DNA from 2 places in the Paenibacillus sp. AD87 genome. Region 1 is predicted to be linked to the other one. Evidence: riboswitches for the same ligand, from Rfam matches in the RefSeq annotation. Region 1 holds a riboswitch; the other holds the start of a gene.

Region 1 (4,785 bases):
GACAGGTTGAACTGATCCCTCCAGCGGAACTCAAACCGTGCCTTGGACAGCGCATCGTCCCGCCGCTGGGCACGTGGGTAACCTTTCGCCAGATCAGCGGCATGAGCAGCGATCTTGTAGGCGATAACGCCTTCCCGCACATCATCCTTATTGGGCAGGCCCAGATGTTCTTTTGGCGTAACATAACAGAGCATCGACGTGCCGAACCAGCCGATCATCGCCGCCCCAATCGCCGAGGTAATATGGTCATATCCTGGGGCGATATCGGTCGTCAGCGGTCCCAACGTATAGAACGGCGCCTCCTTGCAAATCTCCATTTGCAGATCGACATTCTCCTTGATCTTGTGCATCGGCACATGTCCAGGACCTTCAATCATCACCTGCACATCATGCTTCCAGGCGATTTGTGTTAGTTCTCCAAGCGTAGCCAGTTCCGCCATCTGGGCTTCATCATTGGCATCATAGATGCTTCCTGGGCGCAGTCCGTCTCCCAGCGAGAACGCCACATCATACCTTTTCATAATCTCGCAGATTTCTTCAAAATGGGTATACAAAAAATTCTCTTGATGATGCGCAAGGCACCATGCTGCCATGATGGACCCGCCCCGTGACACAATGCCCGTCATACGTTTGGCGGTCAGCGGAATATATCTCAGCAGCACACCTGCATGGATCGTAAAGTAGTCCACACCCTGCTCTGCCTGCTCTATGAGCGTGTCACGATACAACTCCCAGGTCAGCGCTTCGGCTTCTCCATTGACCTTCTCCAGCGCCTGATAGAGCGGAACTGTTCCAATCGGTACAGGTGAATTGCGGATGATCCATTCGCGGGTCGTATGAATGTCCTTGCCTGTGGAAAGATCCATCACCGTATCCGATCCCCAGCGTACGGCCCAAGTCATCTTCTCCACCTCTTCCTCGATGGAGGAGGATACCGCAGAGTTTCCGATGTTCGCATTGATCTTCACATGAAAATGACGCCCGATCAGCATCGGCTCACTCTCCGGGTGATTAATGTTCGACGGCAGGATGGCCCTGCCACTCGCCAGCTCCTGCCGCACAAACTCCGGTTCCACACCCTCACGAATGGCGGCGAACTCCATCTCCGGCGTGATCATTCCCTGCCGTGCATAATGCATCTGGGTCACGCAGCGCCCCGCCTGTCCCCGTAACGGTTTACCACGCAAGCCCGGATACTTCTCGGCTCCAGTTCGCTTCCCTCCCGGTTTCAATCCGTTATCCTCCGGTTTTACCGTTCGTCCCTGGTAGGCTTCAACATCTTCACGCTCCGTAATCCAGCGGGTGCGCAGCGCTGGCAGCCCTGCCCGGATATCGGCATGAAATCCAGGATCGGTCATTGGTCCGCTCGTATCGTAAACACACAGCGGTTCGTTATGCTCCACTCCTTGGGGAGTATTGGTGTCATGAAGGGCAATTTCACGCTCCGGTACAGCAATGTCCGGTCGTGAGCCATGAATGTATACTTTGCGGCTGCCCGGGAAGGGCTGAACCCGTCCTGTCGTACCTTTTTCCTCTGCCAACTGCAGATCCTGCTTGTCCTGTCCCATCATTCGGTTTCCTGTGCTCATCGCTCTTGTCTCCTCCTCATTGGTGATTGCCTGGATTGAAATGCTTGCTCACGGGTCCAAATCATCCACAACATAGAAAAAGGAAGAGCGACCATACCACACAAAATAGAGACATACACTTCAATTAATACAGACAGTCGAAGCAAAAGGTTTACACCCAATGCTCGCCAATGGCACCCAGCTCTTTATGCAGAAACAGCTCTGACACCGGCTTCCGCCTGTTTACTGTATAAAAAAAGCCGGTTCCCAAGGGAACCGGCTTATGTCCATCACCAATAACACACCTCACTCAGGCTCCATAACGGAGTCCATCCATAGGTCACATTATATGGTGTTCGTGGTCGTATCGCCGATTACTTCCCTACGCTGGTATGATCCAGATCAGGTGCAAAGGGTCCAGAATCTCATGCGATTCCGTCTCAGTCCGGACAATTCGGACTCCCCCAGTAACGTTAACAAGTTGCAGCATCTCAGCCGCAGATTATTCAATTATGCTGACCCCGTTGGGCCGTCCATTACAGAGTAGCGCAACCGAATCATAAAAACAACCTTTAATTTCCAGAGCATAAAATCAGGATAACATCAGTCCCATCTGTGTAGCTGCTTCCTTCAGCACAGGTGCGTATTCATGCAACGTCTCCTGCGAAAGGCGACTAACAGGCCCGGATACCGACAGAGCAGCAGCGATGTTGCCTTTCCGATCCATGATGGGTACAGATACAGCCGCGGCTCCCGGTTCACGCTCCTCATAACTTGTTGCGTAGCCGTATTCCAGAATGTCTTTCATCTGGGCCAAATATACTTTGGGATCGATAAATACGGGCCATTCCGGTCCATTCATCAGATCTTCGCGGTCCTCTTCGGTGGCAAAAGCCATCAGCACTTTGCTGGATGCTCCCACGGATAACGGAAGTCTGACGCCCACCGGAGCTACACGACGAATCGCCTGATCACTCTGCACGGCTTGAATTCGAATCCGCTCACTGCCATCACGCAGATATAAACTCACAGTTTCACCCAATCGGTCTCTCAGCCGCTCCATCGCAGGAAGGAGCAAAATAGCCGGATCATCGCTGCGAGACATATGGGCAGACAGTTCCCAGATGCGTATGCCGAGTCGATACTTCTCCGTTGCTGCATCCCGGATCACGAACCCCTTGTCCTCCAGAGTAGCCATCAGACGATGGACTGTACTTTTGTGCAGACCGATCTGGCTGGTAATTTCCGTGAGTCCCAGATCACTGCGGGTTGTAAAACACAATAATATATCCAGCGCCCGTTCTACAGCCCGGACGGTTAACTTTCGGTCTTCCATGGCAAGTTGCCCTCCTCATGTTTCATCACATGAAACTTGGTTACATAAATTATATGAGAAACGGTCTCATCTGTAAACCAAAAAGCGCCATTTGGAATAGGGATATTTGTAAATATTTTCTTTTTATAAATTAGAATCCCCTGCAATTTGCACCCTAAGGAAATGTTACCCATATATCTTCAAAACTATATAACAATTGCGTAACAAATGGCCTCAATCAATTGACTTTGACTATATTGGAACATACGATAAAGATATATTAAATTAAGATTTTGCTTCATAAGTAGTCAGAAAAATCATTTATCTGCTCTGTTCGTCTCGTTGTTATCTTCATTTGATTTTTAAAGGAGGGGCAATCATGTATCCGACATCCCAGAGCGAAGCCCCGCTGCAAACGAAAGTGTCAGATCTGCCTTCTTCGTTATCACCGAGGCTGATCCGGTTCAAACATATTGTCGTGGCGTTGTTGCTCTCCGTTGTATTTTTTCTGCTCTTTTGTTTCATTGCACTACACGGTTATATTGCTTGGGTATTATCCAATCCAACTGTAGCGCCTGTATTCTCCAATCCCATGCAGGCGAAGAACATGAAGTATCAAGACATCACGTTCCCGGCAGCAGACGGCAGTCGAACGATGCAGGGTTGGTATATTCCGGCTGATGATAATGCAAACAAAACCATCATATTCAGCCATGGATATGGTGCGAATCGTGAAGAGACCTGGGTACCGATGTATGATCTGGCCCATTATGCTCACCAACTTGGCTTCAATGTGGTGATGTTCGATTACGGTTTCGCTTCACAGGTGAACAAAGCTGTCGCCACAGGCGGCAAAGCCGAGTCCCAGCAGCTGCTTGGTGCTATCCAGTTTGCGAAGCAGCGCGGAGCTCAGGAGCTTGTCGTATGGGGTTTCTCCATGGGTGCAGGTACAGCCCTGCAGACTGGGCTGATTACCAAAGATGTGGATGCTATGATTCTGGACAGCACGTTCCTGCTTGAGCCGGATACGCTGTATCACAACATCCATAATCAGATTGATCTTCCGCGGCAGCCTACGCTGGAGATTATGAACCTGCTGTTCCCGATTCTGAACGGGACCGGATTGCAGCAAATTCCGTATCAAGAAGTGAAAAAAGAAGATTATCCTTTCCCGATTTTCTTCATCCATGGTACCGAGGATGAGAAAGCTCCTTACCCGATTGCGGAGCTGCTTGCCGGCAACCAAACCAATCCGAATTCCGATGAATGGATTGTGGACGGTGCGCATCATGAGCTGATCTTCCGGGAGCATCCGAAGGAATATCTGCGCCGTGTCTCCACATTCCTGAGTCATGTGACCAAGACGAGCAGCGATGATGTGGAAAATACGAATAACGGAGAATCGTGAAAATCCGGTAATTCAAGAGCCCCTAAGGGCTCTTTTTTTGTGTATACATAGGACAACATGCCTGAAGAATATACTTTTGGGATGAATTAAAGACAGCTCTACCTTGTACAATACAAAATTGAGCGAACCGGGGAAGCAATTCGTTTCTGCTACTGGATCTGAATTCAAATTCATCTGAACGGAGGTATACCGCTTATGAATTGGTATGGATATGGGCATCTGCTGCCTCTGCGGGTACTCGAAGAAGTCCGTTTCTGGAAAGAGCAAGAGAAGGAACATACGATTGTCATTCGTGCCTTGGTTCCTGATCTTGAACCCTCATATGTCAAATGGCTTGCGGAATGGGAAGCGATTTTTGAGAATAGCGAACGAGTCGCGAATCAGCTGTTGAAGCAAATACTGCCGGGAACCCAACCGCCTGCTCCTTACATCATCCGCTGTATTGAACAGCTCGTGGCTGCGGCCTGCACACAATCGCGTGAGTTCATTAGACA
Region 2 (4,785 bases), on a different contig from region 1:
TTGTTGATGCAGTCAGAACAAAGGGATACATTTCCCCTGTCATGTATACAGAATTCGAAGAACAGATGGCCCGAACGGGGAATGCCTATGAGATTTCTATGGAGCATTTGCACAAAAAATATGTTCCTCATTACTCAGATCCGATGGATCAGAGCACATTTTCTGGCACCTATGAAACTGTACAAGATGGCTATTATTCAGCCCAAATTAAAGCAAAGCTGTTTCCTTCGTCCGGTGTGCTAGCTTTAGACGATCCTGGGCGCAGATATACACTGGCAATGGGGGATTTCTTCACTGTAACCGTCAAAAATACCAATCGCACACCTGCCATGTTGATTCGTGAGTGGTTGAACGGGTCTGCACAGGCTGCAGCCGTGTTTACCACTTATGGGGGTATGGTGCTCAATGAAGATTACTGATCTTTCTATTGTGTTTGTGCTTATCTTTTTACCTATATTCTGGGTTATTTCTCACAATACAGACAATGCCCAAGAGGCACAATATTTAAGCAATCGATATAAGATGGCACTTCAGACTGCCGTACTGGATGCAGGGGCTGTGATGCATCAAAATGAGAAGCAAAACGATGAAGCAGGGTATGATTCGACCAAATTTGTAAAAGCGGACAAAGAGCTTGCCTTGACTACCTTTACCCAAACACTGGCGCTAAATATGGGGATTCAGGATGATCCTGCTGCTATACGGGCCATGTTTAATTACATTCCTGCAATGGTCGTGCTGGATTATGATGGTTATTATATTTTGGCGAACGAAACTGAGATGACGGGTGATCTTGAAGATTCATTCCGGCAAGTTTGGAGTCCTAAAAAGCCCTATACATATTCTGATTCAAATGGTAGCAGTATTAACTTCACACTCGATGGGTATGTGTATGCCTATGATGCAGGCTTGGGCATGTGGGTTGAGGGTTTCCAGAAAGAACTGGCCTCCAGCACACAAATCCCTCTGCTTCAGAATGCCGAGACGTTTGAGCAGGTCAGACGAGGCCGGATCGTGACAAGTGTGCAGGAAGATTTGGCAGATGTTATTAACCGGCATAATGAGTTTGCAAGAAGGAATGGTGTTTCCTACACCTTTACCATGCCTTTGATTTCTCAGGAAGACTGGTACAATTCGATTAATGATACGGGGCTGATGGCGTTTATTCAGGGAATACCTGTAGGTAACCAAAAGATTAACAATTATGCCATTGGTGGTGGCAGACTGGTGAAGAAAACAGCGATCGTTGGCGGAGTTGATCCTGTAAGTGGAATTAAATACTATTACCCTTCCACATGTAGCAATGGTTACAGAGCCGAAGAAGTGTTTACAAATGCCAAACAAGCGGCAGCACAAGGTTATTTTGAGTATAACTGTTCCATAAATTAAAGGCAGTTTGTTTGTAATATAAAAGCGAGGTTGCATGAGATGTTTACATTACTTTCAGAAAAGGCGACACCTGTGCTAAAATAGGGTTTCGGAACGATAGTAATGTCCAATAGATAGGAGCAACCTCATCTTATGAGTTTATTGTCAGTAGAGAACGTGAGTCACAATTTTGGAGACCGCACGTTATTTAAAAATGTATCTTTTCGTTTACTTGCCGGAGAGCGTGTAGGTCTTGTTGGTGCAAATGGTGTAGGCAAGTCCACACTGATGAACATCCTTACCGGGAAATTGTTAAAGGACGAAGGGAAGGTCGAATGGACCCCCAAAGTTCGTTATGGATATCTGGATCAGCATACCAAGCTCACGCCTGGAAAAACGATTCGTGATGTGCTTAAGGATGCGTTCCTTCCCTTGCTTGAGTTGGAAAAAGAAATGATGTCCATCACGGATCAGATGGCAGACGCCGATCCGGACAAGCTCGAATTGTTACTGGAAGAAATGGGTGACATTCAGGAACAATTGGAGCAAGGTGATTTTTATCTGATTGATGTAAAAGTGGAAGAGATGGCCAATGGACTTGGTTTGTCCGCCATCGGTCTGGATCGTGATGTGGCCGCGCTTAGTGGCGGTCAGCGTACAAAGGTATTGCTTGCGAAGCTTTTACTGGAGAAACCCACAGCTCTTTTGCTGGATGAGCCGACGAACTATCTCGATGTGGAACACATTGAATGGCTGACGCGTTACCTGAAAGATTACCCGTATGCGTTTATTCTGATTTCGCATGATACGGAGTTTATGAATGAGGTCGTTAACGTTATTTATCATCTGGAATTTGCCAAGTTGACGCGTTATGCAGCGAACTATAACAAATTCCTTGAAATGGCCGACATGAATAAGGCGCAACATATTGATGCATATGAGAAACAGCAGGAGTTTATCAAGAAGCAGGAAGATTTCATTCAGCGGAACAAAGCCCGCGCTTCCACTTCCGGTCGTGCCAAGAGCCGTGAGAAGCAGCTCGGCAAGATTGAACGGATTGATCGTCCAGACGAAGCGGCCAAACCCACATTCAAATTCAAGGATGCCCGGGCGAGTAGTAAAACCGTCTTTGAGGGTATTGATTTTGAAATTGGATATTCATATGCATTATTGCCCAAAATGACGATGACGATTGAGCGTGGCGAGAAAATTGCCATTGTTGGATGTAACGGTGTAGGTAAATCCACATTGCTCAAGACTATCTTGGGGAAAATCCCACCAATCAGCGGTAAGACTTTCTTGGGTGACTATCTGGAAACTGCGTATTTCGAACAGGAAGTACGTGCAGGTAATATTACCCCGATCGAAGATGTGTGGAATGAATTTTCTCATCTGACACAGAATGAAGTCCGGGGCCATCTCGCGCGTTGTGGATTAAAAAATGAGCATATCACCCGCCCGCTTAACGCGCTTAGTGGTGGAGAACAAGCCAAGGTTCGTTTATGTAAACTTCTGATGCGTGAAAGTAACTGGATTTTGTTCGATGAGCCTACAAACCATTTGGATGTAACCGCTAAAGCAGAGCTGAAACGTGCCCTGCAAGAATTCAAGGGTACCGTGCTGCTCGTATCCCATGAACCTGAATTTTATGAAGGTTGGGTAACCAAAACGTGGGATGTTGAAGCTTGGTCCGATAAACAATAGTTTCTACGAAATTCTTCGCACCGGAAGCAGCAACTTCGTTAACTACACGACTTCAGCAATGGATGAACAACGTAATTCATGGAAATGTACGGTGACAAAAAAAGGTGTCTATGGTAACATAGGCTACAGCTTCATATGAACACTAGGGGGGCCGCACGATGCGGCTGAGATGGAAGAATGCGATTCCGGACCCTTTGTACCTGATCTGGATCATACCAGCGTAGGGAAGTGGCGCGTTTCAGCTAATGACAAGAGCGTTATCGTCGACTTTGCGATATTGCCTGCAAGATGAATCATGCAGTTCTATGTATACAGCATTGCGACTATGGATGGTTTCTATAGTTGTTATGCGTTATGTATAGAGTAATTGCATGCGACAGTCATTCAGTTGATCCATGAATTTTAAATTCGTGGCCACTCCCCTACGGGAGTGGCTTTTTTTGTTGTTTTATACAGCTTTAATCTCGCAAGAGGAGGGCGAACAGGACGGTAATCTTCCACGAACATGTAACAACACGATCATTTGAACTGCATGTGGTTTCACCAGGTACAGGAGACTTGGACTCTTTTCTGAATATTGCTAAGGGTATATGGCGGTGGGTCGATTATATCCACATTCGTGAAAAAAAGCTGACTCTTGAGCAACAGATGTGTTGGGCGCAAAGTCTGAAAACAAAAGGTGTTCCATCTAACCGTATCATTATGAATGGCTCAGATCAGCTGGATCAACATGCTTCAATTGGTGGTGTGCATTGGGGTCAAGCAGTTACTCGCAGCTATGATAAGGATGAGTTGAGGAGAGTCGATCGGCTGCGCGTAGGCATATCGGTTCATTCTCTGGAAGAAGCAAAAGTTGCAGAAGAACAGGGAGCGGATTATCTCTTTTATGGGCATGTCTATGCTTCAAATAGTAAACCGAATTGCGAACCCAGAGGGCTAAGTGCGTTAGCTGAGGTATGCTCTAATGTTTCGATTCCCGTGATCGCGATTGGCGGGATTAGTCCTGAGAATATTGCTGCCATTCGAACTGCTGGTGCTAGAGGAGCCGCTGTAATTTCAACGATTTGGACGACCGATAAGCCGGAAGTAGCTGCCGCTTCATTGCGACAGGCGATCACGGATTCAGACAAGTACGCCGAACCAAGGAGATGAAGATCTTGAGAGAGGAAGCAAGAAGTCGAAGCAGGAATCGTTCAGGCTATCATCCAGGAATAGTTTCGGGAAGTAAAGTTGGAGCGGAAGTTGGAGGCAAGCTTCATGCAGAAACCATTATTGTAGGTGGAGGAGTTATCGGTTGTGCCATCGCATGTGAACTCGCTACTCGAGGCCATGACGTTCTTCTGGTTGAGCGGGCGCGGATCGCTGGGGGAACTTCCTGTGCAGCCGCAGGCATGCTTGCTGCTGATAGTGAGGAATTCACTCATGCTGTAATGGCAAAGCTTGCAAGGCAGAGCAGAGCTTTGCTTCATGAGCAGAAGGAACGGATCAGTTCGCTTAGCGGAGTGGAAATGGGGCTGCAACAGCATGGATTTATTACTCCTTTTCGTTCATACAGTGAGGTCAGCAGTTACAAGAATGATCGTAGATCGTCTACCTTATCTACAGAACATATTTGGTGGGATCGTATTGCTGTCCAACAGGAAGCTTCATGGTTAAACAGGGATACGTATGGAGCATTTTACAGACCTTCCGAGAGCGAGGTTATTCCTGTCA

The links. A riboswitch is a leader RNA that binds a small molecule or an ion and turns the genes downstream of it on or off. The one in region 1 is predicted to bind thiamine pyrophosphate.
Region 2: linked by a shared signal. The riboswitch ahead of gpAD87_RS07305 (thiamine phosphate synthase) and the one ahead of thiC (phosphomethylpyrimidine synthase ThiC) in region 1 are both predicted to bind thiamine pyrophosphate.

Annotation. Positions count from the first base shown of each region.
Region 1 covers NZ_LXQN01000022.1:243,103-247,887, forward strand. The annotation lists gene thiC (phosphomethylpyrimidine synthase ThiC) at 1-1,571, opposite strand, end outside; TPP riboswitch at 1,931-2,044, opposite strand; gene gpAD87_RS29260 (IclR family transcriptional regulator) at 2,161-2,904, opposite strand; gene gpAD87_RS29265 (alpha/beta hydrolase) at 3,263-4,291, shown strand; gene gpAD87_RS29270 (Fe-Mn family superoxide dismutase) at 4,487-4,785, shown strand, end outside.
Region 2 covers NZ_LXQN01000007.1:1,592,927-1,597,711, forward strand. The annotation lists gene gpAD87_RS07290 (hypothetical protein) at 1-419, shown strand, start outside; gene gpAD87_RS07295 (hypothetical protein) at 406-1,389, shown strand; gene gpAD87_RS07300 (ABC-F family ATP-binding cassette domain-containing protein) at 1,522-3,072, shown strand; TPP riboswitch at 3,207-3,316, shown strand; gene gpAD87_RS07305 (thiamine phosphate synthase) at 3,631-4,224, shown strand; gene thiO (glycine oxidase ThiO) at 4,230-4,785, shown strand, end outside.